3 regions of the Dactylosporangium sp. NPDC000244 genome follow, and region 2 is predicted to be linked to each of the others. Evidence: riboswitches for the same ligand, from Rfam matches in the RefSeq annotation. Region 2 holds a riboswitch; each other region holds the start of a gene.
The links. A riboswitch is a leader RNA that binds a small molecule or an ion and turns the genes downstream of it on or off. The one in region 2 is predicted to bind cyclic di-AMP.
Positions count from the first base shown of each region.

Region 1 (4,781 bases), on a different contig from region 2:
CCGGCTCGTCGAGCAGCAGCAGCCGCGGCTCCATGGCGAGCGCGCGGCCCAGCTCCACCCGCTTCTGCACGCCGTACGGCAGCAGCCCCACCGGCATCCGGCGCCACGGCGCGAGCTCGAGGAAGTCGACGATCTCCTCGACCCGGGCCCGGTTGGCCAGCTCCTCGCGGCGGGCGCGGCCGAGCCAGGCGACGGCGGCGAGGGTGCCGTAGCGCATGTGGTGGTGCCGGCCGAGCATCAGGTTCTCCACGACCGTGAGCTGGCGGAACAGCTCGACGTTCTGGAACGTGCGGGCGACGCCGAGCCGGGCGACGCGGTCGGGGCGCGCGCCGGTGATGTCGGTGTCGCCCAGCAGGACCCGGCCGTGTTGCGGGCGGTACACCCCGGAGATCACGTTGAAGATGGACGTCTTGCCGGCGCCGTTGGGGCCGATCACCGCGAAGAGCTCGTCGGCGCCGACGCTGAAGTCGACCCCGTTGATCGCCTTGACGCCCGCGAAGCTCAGCTGCACGTCCTGGAAGGTCAGCACATCACTCACGACGTCACCTCCGCAAGCTCCGGTGCCGCCGCGAGAACGCTGCGCCCATGGTGAGCGGCCCCTCCGCTCCGCTCCGGACCGCTCACGACAGCCACCGCTTCCGGCGCTTGTAGTGCTTGACCTCGCGGAACGAGTGGGCGGCGTGCGATCCCAGGTAGAACTCGCGGATGTCGTCGTCGGCGAGCAGCTCGGCGGCGGGCTTGTCGAGCACGACCTTGCCGTTCTCCAGCACGTATCCGTGCTCGGCGACGGAGAGCGCCATGGTCGCGTTCTGCTCGACCAGCAGCACGGCGGTGCCGGCCCGGTTGATCTCCACGATCAGGTCCCGCACCTGCTCGACCATGCGCGGGGCCAGGCCCAGGCTCGGCTCGTCCAGCAGCAGGTACTTCGGGTCGGACATGAGCGCCCGGCCCATCGCGAGCATCTGCTGCTCACCGCCGGAGAGGTAGCCGGCCACCGCCGCGCGCCGCTGCTTGAGCACCGGGAAGAGCCCGTACATGCGCTCCATCGCCTCGGCCGCGCCGCGGCGGCGGGTGTGGGCGCCCAGCCGCAGGTTCTCCTCCACGGTGAGCTCGGCGAAGGTGCGCCGGCCCTCCATCACCTGACTGATCCCGCGCCGCACGACCGCGGCGGGGCGCAGACGGTGGACGGGAGCGTCGCCCAGGGTGACGGAGCCGCGCGTCACGGCCCCGTCGTGCACGCCCAGCAGGCCGGAGAGCGCCCGCAGCAGCGTGGTCTTGCCGGCGCCGTTCGCGCCGAGGAGGGCGACGATCCGGCCCTCCGGGACGGCGAGGCTCACGCCCCGCAACACCAGCATCACATCGTCGTAGACGACCTCGAGGTTCTGGACCCGTAGCACGTGCGGACCCCCGAACTATTTGCACCGGCGGTGTAAGAAGTTAGGAGTATTTAACCCGCTTCCGCGTAGGAATCAAGCCCCGAATCTGTAACCGTCCGGCACCAATGTCACGGTCTGGCACGGGCGGCCAACCGGCGGTAATACGGACTTTTGGGGTAATAGATATCGAGCGGGACGCACGCCTTTCGCCTGCGAGATGATCACGTTAAGTTAGGCTCTGGCCTGCTCGGCAGTCCGCCGTCCAACCCGGACGGCGCCGGGCAAGCGCCGCCGAATCGACATCGCGCGCACCCGCCCCCGGGCGCGCGCGGCGAACCGGGGACCCGTGTTCTTCGGGGTGAATCCGCAATGCTGCGGTAGGGCGCTATCTCTTCCCGCCCGAACCCGTCAGCTAACCCGGTAGGCGGTGTCGGTGCAGAAGGGTCTTTCCTTGTCCACTGGACATCGTGCCCGCCGGTCGGTGCTGCGGACTCTGCTGATCGGGTTCGTCTCACTCACCGTGCTCGCACCCGCGACGGTCGCGCACGCGGATCCGTCGCTCGCCGACATCGAGGCTCAGCTCGACAAGTCGAACAAGGACCTCGAGGCCACGGTCGAGGCCTGGAACAAAATCAACATCGACCTGGCCGACTCCCAGAGCAAGGCGAAGACGCTCGAGGACAGCGTGGCGGCGACCAACGGCGCCGTCCAGGAGATCGCGATCGCCGCGTTCAAGACCAACGGCAACATGCGCAACCTCAACATCGTGCTCAACGCGACGACGTCGGGCTCGCTGATGGACCAGCTCTCGATGCTGCAGCAGATCACGCACCAGCAGCAGAAGAGCATCGAGGACTACAAGAACGACAAGGCCAAGCTGGACGAGACGATCGCGGCGCAGAACACGCAGAAGGCCGATCTCGAAAACCAGCGCAAGCAGATCGAGGGCGACGTCAAGAAGCTCGAGGACCTGCAGAAGAAGGCCAAGAACGCCGGCAGCACCAAGGTGAGCTCGCCCGGCACGACCAACGCCAAGGCGCCCGTCGTCGACGACGCGACCCGGCAGAAGGTCGTCAACTTCGCCTACGCCCAGCTCGGCGAGCCCTACAAGTGGGGCGCCGCCGGTCCGAACAGCTGGGACTGCTCCGGCCTGACCATGGGCGCGTGGGGCGCCGCGGGCGTGAGCCTGCCGCACAACGCGGCCAGCCAGTGGAGCAAGGTGGCCCACATCAGCAGCTCCCAGCTGCTGCCCGGCGACCTCGTCTTCTACAACGGGCTCGGCCACGTCGGCATCTACGTCAAGCCCGGCACCATCGTGCACGCCCCGCACACCGGCGACGTGGTGAAGGAGGCGCCGATCGGCGTCGACAGCATCTACGGGTACGGGCGGCCGAAGGTCTAGTTCGTCGCTTGTTCGAAGGGCCGCTCTTCTCACCGAAGGGCGGCCCTTCATCATTGGGGCATGGCGACCTGGGACCCGCAGCAGTACGAGCGCTTCGCCGACGAGCGCGCCCGCCCCTTCCGCGAGCTCGTGGCGCGCATCCCCACCACGTCCGCGGTCGCCGTCGTCGACCTCGGCTGCGGCCCCGGCACGATGACCGCCACCCTCGCGTCCCGCTGGCCGGACGCGGCGATCCTGGGCCTCGACTCCTCGCCGGCGATGATCGCGGCGGCCGCGGAGCACCAGACCGCCCAGCTGACCTTCCAGCTCGCCGACGCGGGCGAGTGGCGGCCCCAGCGCGGCTCCCTCGACGTCATCGTGGCCAACGCCTCGCTGCAGTGGGTCGGCGACCACGGGACGCTGCTGCCGCTGTGGGCGGCGGCGCTCGACGACGGCGGCACGCTCGCCTTCCAGGTGCCGCTCTCCTTCGACCCGGGCATGGCCGCGGTGGCGGCACGGGAGCGCTGGGCACCGCTGCTGGCGGGCGCATCGGGCACCACGGGTCCGCGCTCGGCGTCGCCGGTGCTGAGCGCGGCCGACTACGTGCGGCTCCTTTCCGCGGCCGGCCTCACCGTGGACGCGTGGGAGACGACCTACTACCACGTGCTGCCCGGCGACGACCCGGTCTTCGAGTGGTTCAAGGGCACCGGCCTGCGGCCCTACCTCGACGCCCTCTCCGGGGACGACCTCGAGGAGTTCACGGCGGAGGTCAAGGAGCAGATGCGGCAGTTGTACCCGCGCGAGCCCTTCGGCACGATCCTGCCGTTCCCTCGCCTCTTCGTCGTCGCACAGCGGGCCTGAAACCTTCGCGGCTCCCGGCTCCCGGCTCCCGGCTCGCGGCTCCCGTTTTCCCGGCCCCGTCTCCCGGCCCGCGGCCCCGTCTCCCGGCCCGCGGCCCCGTCTCCCGGCCCGCGGTCCTCGTTTCGCGGCTCGTGGCTTGTCGCGCATCGGACATGGCCCCGGCCCCTGCCACGGCCGCGCGTACGTGCCGACCGCGCCATAACGCCGTTCCCGTTCGCGCGAATCGTCGCGCATCGGGCATGACCTGCGTCAAATGGTTTACATCAGGACTTGATCTCGATTCATACGCTGAGGCGCGTGAGTAAAACCTGGAAGATCATTATTTTCGGCGGGATCGGCCTCTTCGTGCTCTGCTGCGGAGGCGGCGTCGCCGGGCTCTTCTTTGTCGTCAACGGCTCCACCAAAGCACCCAAGGCCGCGACCGGGGACTTCCTGACCGCGCTCGAGACCGGCAAGACCCAGGCCGCCTACGACCTGCTGTGCTCCTCGGCGCAGCAGAACTACGGACCGGAGACCTTCGAGGCGTACGTCAAGAAGGACCCCATCACCGCCCACGACATCAGCTGGGGCGGCTCCTACAGCAACAACAACGGCCACGAGACGGCCCAGATCGACGCCAGCCTGACCTACCAGAACGCCGGCAAGTCCAGCCACAGCTTCGACCTGATCAAGGAGAGTGGCTCCTGGAAGGTCTGCGGCAACCCCTTCTAGGGCCACTCGCCTCATGGCTGTCATACGGGCCGCGGACCTGCCCGGCTCCGCGGCCCTGAGCCATGTCCGCCGCCGCGACTACTCACCTGCTCGGTCCGCCGCCGCCGCTCACCGCTGACCCGTTCGCGCCGCCGCCGCAGCTGACCGCTCACCGCTTGGCGCCGCCGCCGCCAAATTCGACGGCCCGCCGGACTGCTCCGCTGCCTGGTCCGCGCCGCCACCGCCGTTCGCGCAGCCGTTACCGTTCGCCGCGGACCGATTCCCGCGCCTTCCCGCGCCACTGACTCGGTCTCACGGCGCGAAAAAGCCCCGGGTCCGCTCCGACCCGGGGCCTTGCTCGTCTTGGGGGATGTAGCTGCTTGCTAGGCGGCCTGCAGGCCCTCCGCCCGGGCCAGCTCACGCAGCCGGCCGAGCGCCTGAATCTCCAGCTGGCGAATGCGCTCGCGGGAGAG
Region 1 is NZ_JBEPEH010000033.1:138,345-143,125, forward strand. Features, by position in the region: gene ABT369_RS39800 (ABC transporter ATP-binding protein) at 1-538, opposite strand, end outside; gene ABT369_RS39805 (ABC transporter ATP-binding protein) at 621-1,355, opposite strand; cyclic di-AMP (ydaO/yuaA leader) riboswitch at 1,656-1,817, shown strand; gene ABT369_RS39810 (NlpC/P60 family protein) at 1,858-2,778, shown strand; gene ABT369_RS39815 (methyltransferase domain-containing protein) at 2,839-3,618, shown strand; gene ABT369_RS39820 (Rv0361 family membrane protein) at 3,916-4,329, shown strand; gene ABT369_RS39825 (sigma-70 family RNA polymerase sigma factor) at 4,692-4,781, opposite strand, start outside.
Region 1: linked by a shared signal. The riboswitch ahead of ABT369_RS39810 (NlpC/P60 family protein) and the one ahead of ABT369_RS06175 (hypothetical protein) in region 2 are both predicted to bind cyclic di-AMP.

Region 2 (4,781 bases):
AGGAGCTGCGGGCCCACTGGCAGGAATCGCACCGCTGGGAGCCCACCTGGTCGCCGCAGCAGCGGGCCGAGGGCTACCGGCACTGGCACGACGCCGTCCGGCGGACCATGGACTGGATCGAGATCGGGGCCTGAGCGTGTACGACACCGGCACCATGTCACCGACCGCCCGGGACGAGGCCGTCGCGGCCCTGACCGGCACCGAGCTCGACGTCGTCGTCATCGGCGGCGGCGTGGTCGGGGCCGGCTGCGCCCTCGACGCCGTCACCCGCGGCCTGACCACCGGGCTGCTGGAGATGCGCGACTTCGCCAGCGGCACCTCGAGCCGGTCGAGCAAGCTCGTCCACGGCGGCCTTCGCTACCTGGAGATGCTCGACTTCCGGCTGGTGCGCGAGGCTTTGCGCGAGCGCGGCCTGCTGCTGCGGCGCCTGGCCCCGCACCTGGTCAGGCCGGTCCCGTTCCTCTACCCGCTCACCCACCACGTGTGGGAGCGGGGCTACGTCGGCGCGGGCGTCACGCTGTACGACACCATGGCCGGGCGCGAACGAGGCGCCCTTCCGCGCCACCGCCAGCTGAGCCGCCGCGCCGCGCTGCGGGCCTGCCCCGCGCTGCGCCCGGAGAGCTTCGTCGGCGCCGTGCAGTACTGGGACGCGCAGGTCGACGACGCCCGGCACACCCTGTTCGTGGCCCGCACCGCCGCCGCCTACGGCGCGCACGTGCTGTCCCGCGCGCAGGTCATCGGCTTCCTGCGCGAGGGCGGCCGGATCACCGGCGTGCGGGTGCGCGACCTGGAGCACGACCGCGAGTTCGAGGTGCGCGCGCGGCAGGTCGTCAACGCGACCGGGGCCTGGACCGACGACACCCAGGCGATGATCGGCGAGCGCGGCCAGTTCCACGTCCGCGCCTCCAAGGGCATCCACCTGGTCGTGCCCCGCGACCGGATCCGCTCCTCCACCGGGATGATCCTGCGCACCGCGACGAGCGTGCTGTTCGTCATCCCGTGGGGCCGGCACTGGATCGTCGGCACCACCGACACCGACTGGACCCTGGACAAGGCGCATCCGGCCGCGACCCGCACCGACATCGACTACCTGCTGAGCGAGATCAACCAGGTCCTCGCCACGCCGCTGCGCCACGACGACGTCGAGGGCGTCTACGCCGGCCTGCGCCCGCTGCTGGCCGGGGAGTCGGAGCCCACCTCCAAGCTGTCCCGCGAGCACCTTGTCGTCACGCCGGTGCCCGGGCTCGTCGCGGTCGCGGGCGGCAAGTACACCACGTACCGCGTGATGGCCGCCGATGCCGTGGACGCCGCGGTACACGGGCTGGACAGGGCGGTACCCCCATCGTGCACCGACCAGACCCCGCTCGTCGGCGCGGACGGCTTCGCGGCCCTGTGGAACCAGCGCGCCGCGCTCGCGACCGGCAGCGGCCTGCACGTCGCCCGGATCGAGCACCTCCTCGGCCGCTACGGTAGCCTCGTCCGCGAGGTGCTGGAGCTGCTCGCCGCCGACCCGCACCTGGCGCGGCCGGTGCCCGGCGCCGACGACTACCTGATGGCGGAGGTGCGCTACGCCGTGCTGGCCGAGGGCGCCCGGCACGTCGAGGACGTGCTCACCCGCCGCACGCGCATCTCGATCGAGACGTTCGACCGGGGCATGACGGCGGTTCGCCCCGTGGCCATGCTGATGGCCGACGCGCTCGGCTGGACCGCCGAGCAGGTCGATCGCGAGGTGGACAGCTACCGGCTGCGCGTGGAGGCGGAGCGGGCCTCCCAGACCCAGCCCGACGACCGCACGGCCGAGCGGATCCGCCGCGAGGCCCCCGACGTGGTGCCGGTGGTGCAGGCCGTCTGACGCATACATCGATCAACTTCCCTTCGATCGGCGCCGTTTCCTGAGCAAAGTCGCAGGTGGCCGGGGTGCACGCCGCATCTCGGCACTTCCGATCGAGGGGTTCACCTGCGCTTGAGAAGCCGCTATGGTCATGAGGCTCGCCGCGAGTGATCGTCACCGTTCCGGTGACGGCGCGGCGGCCCGCCGAGTCGTACTCGAACGAGCCGGGGACCCAAGCATCACTGGGGTGAATCCGCGTGGCCACGCGCCGCGCGGTAGGGCGATCCTCCCGCCCGAATCCGTCAGCTAACCCGGTAGGCGGCACCGGAAGGAGCAGTACATGCACGCCCTCTCGCGGAGCCATACCTCGGCCCATCGCCCAGCGGACCCGCCGGCGCGCCCGGATCGCCACATCGGCTGACCCTCCGGCCCCGGACCCCGCCCCCACCGCAACGCCCCGACCGCCACTGTCCCGAGTGGACGGTCGATTGCGCATTCCCTTGCTCCGCACCGGACCCCCCGGCCCGGAGTCGAACCCTGTCGAGGTTTCCGTGCAGCACCCGAACAAACCCAACCATCCCGACAATCTGAACCGTTCGCTCCGGACGAGGTGCGCCCGTGCCGGCCGATGAGACCACCGGGCGGCACCGGCGGCAGGAACCGTCCGGCCGGCGCCTCCCGGTCCGCCGGGGCATCGCCCTGTACTCCGCGGCCGCCGTCGTAGCGTTCGCCGTCATCGGCGCGCTGCTGTTGTTCAACTCACACGGCCCAAGCGCGCTGGCCGTGGCGCAGAACGAGTCGGCGACCCAGCGCGCCGACGACCGGGCGGCCGACGCCGAGAACCGCGCATCCCGCGGCGAGGCACGCACCGGCGACACGCCCAGCCGGCAACCGTCGGCGGCGGCCAGCGCCCCGGCGAAGCCGTCGACGGCGGGCACCACGGCACAGCCGCCGAGCACGGCCACCGCCGCGCCGACGACCGCCGCGCCGACGCCGGCGGTCATCGCCGCGGTCGGCGAGCTGACCCAGGCCGAGATGAACAACGCCGTGACGATCATCCGCACCGGACAGCAGATGGGCCTGCCCAGCCGCGCGTTCGTCGTGGCCATCTCCACCGCGCTGCAGGAGAGCCACCTGCACAACCTCGCCAACTCCAACGTTCCCGAGTCGCTCAACCTGCCCAACGAGGGCGTGGGCAGCGACCACGACTCCGTCGGGCTGTTCCAGCAGCGGCCGAACTGGGGCACCGTCACGGAGCTGATGAACCCGGCGGAGTCCGCGCGCCGCTTCTACAACGCGCTCGTGGACGTCTCCGGCTGGCAGCAGATGGCGATCACCGTGGCGGCGCAGACGGTCCAGGTGTCGGCGTTCCCGGACGCCTACGCCCAGTGGCAGTCGCTCGCCGAGCAGATCGTCACCGCCGTGCCGTGATCCACCCACGTCCCGGGGTTGTTAGGCGGCCGGGGCGGCGGGTAGTCGGCTGCGGAGACGAAGGAGGTGGCGCGTGACCCAGACTCAGCACCGGGACGTCGTCGACGTCCTGATGAACCAGCACGTCGAGATCAAGGCGCTGTTCAACCGGGTCGCCAGCGCGCAGGGCGACCAGAAGCGGACGCTGTTCTTCGACCTGGTCCGGCTGCTCGCCGTGCACGAGAGCGCTGAGGAGCAGATCGTGCACCCGGAGGCCCGCCGGGCGCTGGGTGACCGCGGCGACCAGGTCGTCGACGCCCGGCTCCGCGAGGAGTCCGAGGCCAAGCAGGTCCTGTCGGAACTGTACGACCTGGGCGTCGACCACCCGGGGTTCGACGAGCGGCTCGGCGCGTTCGCGGCCGACGTCAGCGAGCACGCCGCCAGCGAGGAAGTCGAGGAGTTCGAGCAGCTGCGGCGCACCGTCGAGCCGGACAAGCTGCAACGGATGGCCTCGGTGTTCGAGGCCGCCGAGAAGGTCGCGCCGACCCGGCCGCACCCGGCCGCGGGTGAGTCGGCGGCGGTGAACCTGCTCGCCGGTCCCCCGATCGCCGTCTTCGACAAGATCCGGGACGCTCTGCGCAGGACCTGACCCGCGAAGGCCCGCACCGGCGCGACCGGTGCGGGCCCGGAGGCGGTTGTGTCAGGTGCCGGGCGGTGGGTAGTTCGCGTCGCCATGACGGGTACGCAGACGGACGCCACCCGGGCGGATCGCGGCATCGTGCTACCCGGCGTCGTGCTCGGCGCCGGCCTCGGCGGGTTCGTCGACGGCATTCTGCTGCACCAGCTGCTGCAGTGGCACCACATGCTCAGCAGCACCACCAGGTATCCGGCCGACACGCTCGCGGGCCTGCGGGTGAACACACTGTGGGACGGCCTGTTCCACACCTGCACCTGGCTGGCCGTGCTGATCGGCCTCGCCCTGCTGTACTCCCGGATCGCGGCCGGACGCGCGCGGGTGTGGGGTTCGCGCACCCTGTGGGGCTGGATGCTGGTCGGGTGGGGCGGCTTCAACCTCGTCGAGGGCACGGTCGACCATCAGATCCTGGGCATCCACCACGTCCACGGCGGCCCCGACCAGCGCTGGTGGGATCTGGGCTTCCTCGCGCTCGGCGCCGTCCTGGTCGCCGCCGGCTGGCTGCTGCAGCACTCGGCCCGGCCGGAAGACCGCGCCCGGTGAGCCACGCCCATCCCGCCGTCGGCCTGCTGCCCGTCCTGGTCCTCGCCGGCGCGGTCGGCTACGACGCCATGGCGAGCCTCGGCCGCCGCCATTGGCCCTGGTGGCGTTCGGCACTCTTCCTGACCGGCGCCGGCCTGCTGGCGGCCGGCCTGGACCCGGCCGTATCGCCGTGGCCGCCCGGCGACTTCCGCACGCACGTGCTGCAGCACCTGCTCACCGGCATGCTCGCCCCGCTCGGCCTGGTCCTCGGCGCGCCGGGGACGCTGCTGCTGCGCACCGTGCCCGCCCCGACCGGCCGGCGGC
Region 2 is NZ_JBEPEH010000003.1:295,732-300,512, reverse strand. Features, by position in the region: gene glpK (glycerol kinase GlpK) at 1-134, shown strand, start outside; gene ABT369_RS06180 (glycerol-3-phosphate dehydrogenase/oxidase) at 155-1,852, shown strand; cyclic di-AMP (ydaO/yuaA leader) riboswitch at 2,024-2,167, shown strand; gene ABT369_RS06175 (hypothetical protein) at 2,450-3,262, shown strand; gene ABT369_RS06170 (hemerythrin domain-containing protein) at 3,336-3,890, shown strand; gene ABT369_RS06165 (DUF2243 domain-containing protein) at 3,975-4,478, shown strand; gene ABT369_RS06160 (cytochrome c oxidase assembly protein) at 4,475-4,781, shown strand, end outside.

Region 3 (4,781 bases), on a different contig from region 2:
GGCCGTGAAGCTGCAGAACCTGAGCATCCGCATGCTGCCGTACCTGCCGGGCAAAGGCCTGATGATCGCCGCGATGACCCGCGAGGCCCGGCGCGCCGCGGGGGCTCTGCGACTGCCCGCGGCAATCTCGTGACGCCGAAAGGGTTTACTTCAGATCCGGTTTGATGCGTCGATGTAAGGATGCAAGGTCGGCCGGATGCGGGTAGGCGAGCGATGCGTGATCGAGACGCGGCGATGGACGCGATCCGCTCGGTGTACCGCATCACGGGCCGCATCAACACCGGCACCACGCTGGCCGAGACCCTGCAGCTCATCGTGGACGCCGTCGTCGACGGGACCGGGTTCGCCGTCGCCGTGGTCAACTACCTGCACCCGGAGGGCGAGTACGAGGCGATCGCGCTGGCCGGCTCGGAGGAGGCGCGCGCGACGCTGCTCGGGACGCGGTACCCGGCGGCGGAGCTCGACGAGTACCTCGGGCGCACGGAGGCGTGGGGGCAGCTGCGGTACCTCCCGCACGAGCGGCACAGCGATCACATCCACTCCTGGGTGCCCGACGCCGCGCCCGGCTTCGAGGACGTGCCCGAGGAGGAGCGCTGGCACCCGCTCGACGCCCTGTTCGCCCCGCTGCGGGCGCCCGACGGCGAGCTGGTCGGCATCCTCGGCGTCGACCTGCCCACCGACGGCCGACGGCCCGGGCCGCCGCAGCGCGAGCTGCTGGAGATGCTCGCCGCGCAGGCCGGCATCGCGATCAACAACGCCAATCTGGTCGAGGCCCTGCAGCGGGAGCGCCGTCACCTCGCCGCCAGTGAGGAGGCCTTCCGGCTGGCCTTCACGGGCGCTGGTACGGGCATGTGCATGCTCGGCCTCGACGGCGCCACCCAGGCCCGGATGACCCGCGTCAACCCCGCCCTGTGCGAGCTGCTCGGCCGCACCGAGGCGGAGCTGCTCGAGCTGCGCATCGCCGACCTCATGCACCCGGACGACCTCGACCTGGCCCGGCTCGCCTTCGCCGTCGCGACCACGGGCAAGGGCACCCAGGTGCGCGACTACGAGATCCGCTGCGTGCGCGGCGACGGCACGGTGATCTGGGTCGCCACGACGCTGTCCATCGTGGCCGGTCCGCCCGCCTTCGGCATCCTGCAGGTCCAGGACATCACCGAGCGCAAGGCGGCCGAGGCCGACCTGGTACGCCGGGCGTCCCGGGACCCGCTCACGGGCCTGGCCAACCGCGACGCGCTGGCCGCGCCGCTCGCCGCCGCGGTCCGCCGGGCCCGGTCCGGGCACGGTGTCGGGGCGCTGCTCTTCTGCGACCTCGACGACTTCAAGACGGTCAACGACACGCTCGGTCACGACGCCGGGGACGCGGTGCTCGTCGCCGTGGCCCAGCGGCTGTGCGCGCTCGTCCGGCCCGGCGACACCGTGGCCCGCCTCGGCGGCGACGAGTTCGTGGTGCTCGCCACCGACCTGCCCGGCACCGACGCGGCCGGCCTGGCCGCGCTCGTCGACCGGGTCGAGCGGGCCGTCTCGGCGCCGGTGGTGCACGACGGGCACGTGCTGCGGGTGCGGGTCAGCGTCGGGGCGGCCGTGATCGATGACACGGTGCTCGATGCCGGGGCCGCCCTGCGCCTGGCGGATCGGGCGATGTACCAGGTCAAGGGCGCTCGGCACGGGCGCGGGATGACCGATCGTGTGACAGCGCACGGTGAGCGTTCCGGTGCGCCGGGTGGGATCCCGTTGCTGTGGCTGGCCGAGTCCTGAAGTCCCCGTTACTGTCGGGTGGTCTGCCACGGGCGACGCGCCCCGAAAATGCGGGGCCACCGGGCAGGCGCCGTCGAGTCGCGACGCTCACTTCGGTGTCGCGAGCCGGGGACCCATCGCAGTCCTTGGGGTGTATCCGTGACCGAGTCACGGTAGGGCGAATCCTCCCGTCCGAACCCGTCAGCTAACCCGGTAGGCGGCACCGGAAGGAGAACTTCTCGTGCTCGTCGACGCCCTGTGTCGTCTTTCCCTCGGACGGGTGATCGCCAGGACCTGACCTGGCCCGTGTCCACCCGCTGACCGTTCGCCTCGCCGCCGCGCGATCCCTTTCGCACCACGGGATCGTGCCGATGGCGTGCGCCCGCATCCGTCTGAGGAATGATCTTGCTGAAACCTTTACCGCGCCAATTCCAGCCGCGCCACCGCCGATCACTGCTGGCCGTCAAGCCCGTGGCCGTGTCCGCCGTCGTCCTGTCCGCCACCCTGCTCGCGTCCGGCTCGGCCGGCCACTCCGCCTCCGCCGGCGCGCCACGCCCGCCGGTCGCCGCGCCCGCCGCACCCGCGCCGCTGTACACCGAGGACACCTCGCTCGTGCTGTCCTCGCTCGACGGGCAGGCCGCACTCTCCGACGCGCCCGCCCCCGTCCCCCCGCCCCCGCCCGCCCTGCCGCGGCCGGTCGCCGGGCTGAACCAGACCCAGATGAACAACGCGGCCGCGATCGTCCGGCAGGGCCGCGCCCAGGGCGTGCCCGAGAAGGGGCTCGTCGTGGCGGTCGCCACCGCGATGCAGGAGAGCGACCTCTACAACGTCGCCAGCCCGGCCGTCCCGTCCTCGATGAAGCTGCCGCACGACGCCGTCTCGACCGACCACGACTCGGTCGGGCTGTTCCAGCAGCGCGCGAGCCAGGGCTGGGGCAGCGTGCCCGAGCTCATGAACCCGGCGCACTCGGCCGCGCTGTTCTACTCGGCGCTCGCCCGGGTGTCGGGCTGGCAGAGCATGAGCGTCACGGCCGCGGCCCAGGCGGTGCAGCGCTCCGCGTACCCGGGGGCGTACCAGAAGCACGCCGGCCGGGCCGCGGAGGTCGTCGCCGCGATCGCCTGAGCCGCTCAGCGAACGGGATCGATGGTCCACTCGTCCTCGTGGTCGGCCAGGTGTACCGTGCCGGCGGTTCCGCCCGGCGTCAACGTGACCTCGATGCCGGGCCGGGGCCGGCCCTCGGGCGGCGGCACGTACGCGTAGCGGTTGAGGACCAGCACCGTGGCCCACCGCTGCCGGGTGCGGTCGAAGACCCGGTCCATGCCGATCAGCGCCATGCCGGCCGGCGTGTCCGTGACGTATCCCGGCACGGGCACCGGCCGGCGCGCGTTCGTGACGAGCTGTTCGGCGACGTGGCGCCACACGGCCCGGTCCTGCGCCGCCGAGCCGGGCGTGATCCCCTCCACGCTGGCGTACGCGTCCGGCGCCCACTGCCACAGCAGCCCGCTGCGCTGGGGGTGGGCCTGTTCGCTGTACCACTGCGCCGGACGCCCGCCGAGGGAGTCCGCGGGTTCGAGGAGCATCGCCGGCTCGTCCGCCTTCGTGGCCGGGTCGAGGAAGCGCGGCACGAACCCGGGCGCGTAGAGCGAGATCGTGAAGTCGGTGGTCGCGGGCTGGTCGGCGTACCGCTCGGACTGCCGCGCCGCCCACAGCGACGGGTTCGGGTCGGCCGCGACCCCGTCCGGCAGCCAGCCCGGCCGCAGCCGCAGGACCAGCACCGGATCGAACCCGCCGACCCCGGCCCCCGCGTCTGACGCGTCCGCCGCCCCGGACGCGCCGGGCACCGGCTCGCCCCCCGGCCACCCCGGCAGCGCGACGGCCGCCCCGGCGACCAGCGCCAGCACCGCCGCGGCCACCGCCCCGCTCGCGGCCCGCCGCCGGCGCCGCCCATCGGTCACCACCCGCCCCAGGTCGACGCGCGAGGCCGGGGCCGCGCCGCCGTCGCGCATGAGGACCCGCAGGCCCTCCTCCCAGTCGTTCACCGTGCCCTCCCCGCGTGCTCGGTGGTGTCCTCGAGCAGCCGCCGCATCGTGGCGAGCGCCGCCGAGGTCTGACTCTTGACCGTGCCGGGCGCGCAGCGCATTGCCAGCGCCGTCTGCTCGACGGACATGTCATAAAAGAACCGCAGCACCAGTACCGCCCGCTGCCGGTCGGGCAGCCGCGCCATCGCCTGCCGCAGCTCGAGCCCGGCGGGGATGCCCTGCAGTGCGACGTCCTCGGCGGGCCGCTCCGGCACCCGGTCCACGAGCGACACGCGCGCGGACCAGCCGCGCCGCCGCTCGTCGATGAACCGGTGCACCAGGACTGTGCGCACGTACGCGTCGATGTTCTCGGCCCGCCGGACCCTCCGCCAGCGCACGTAGACGTCGGTCAGCGCGCGCTGCACGATGTCGTCCCCGCGCGTCCAGTCGCCGCAGAGCAGGTACGCCGCCCGCCGCAGCCCGGGCAGCCGCACCCGCACGAACTCGTGAAACTCTTGCTCGACGGCATTCGCCATGGTCGCTGCCTCCCCGCTTCACCCCTTAGGCGTACGCGGGCCTCGCCCCGGTTCGCCGGAACCGAAGATTCCGTGTGCCAGGTGTTTTGTTGCGGCGGGCCGGCGGGTCTCAGCAGGCAGCGGCGGTCGCGTTCAGCGCGCAGCGGCGGTTGCGCTCCGGCGCGCAGCGGCGGTTGCGCTCGGCGCCGAGTGGCGGTTGCGCTCGGCGCCGAGCGGCGGTTGCGCTCGGTGTGGAGTCGCAGTCGGGCTCAGCGTGGGGTGGCGGTCGCGCGGCGGGCCAGCGCGACGAGCTCGGCGACGGCCGTGGGGGAGGGTGACGCGAGGTCGAGCGCGAGCAGCGCCTGGGAGAGCAGCTCCTCGGCCTGACGCCGGCACCAGTCGCGGGCGCCCGACTGCTCGATCGTCTTCGCGGCGCGCTCCACGTCCGCGTCGCTGAGCCGGGCCCGGCCCTCGAAGAGCGCGGCCAGCTCGTCGGCCCCGGCCGCGATCG
Region 3 is NZ_JBEPEH010000035.1:16,189-20,969, reverse strand. Features, by position in the region: gene ABT369_RS40550 (FAD-dependent monooxygenase) at 1-133, shown strand, start outside; gene ABT369_RS40545 (diguanylate cyclase domain-containing protein) at 214-1,758, shown strand; cyclic di-AMP (ydaO/yuaA leader) riboswitch at 1,833-1,972, shown strand; gene ABT369_RS40540 (hypothetical protein) at 2,215-2,859, shown strand; gene ABT369_RS40535 (hypothetical protein) at 2,865-3,776, opposite strand; gene ABT369_RS40530 (SigE family RNA polymerase sigma factor) at 3,773-4,291, opposite strand; gene ABT369_RS40525 (polyprenyl synthetase family protein) at 4,540-4,781, opposite strand, start outside.
Region 3: linked by a shared signal. The riboswitch ahead of ABT369_RS40540 (hypothetical protein) and the one ahead of ABT369_RS06175 (hypothetical protein) in region 2 are both predicted to bind cyclic di-AMP.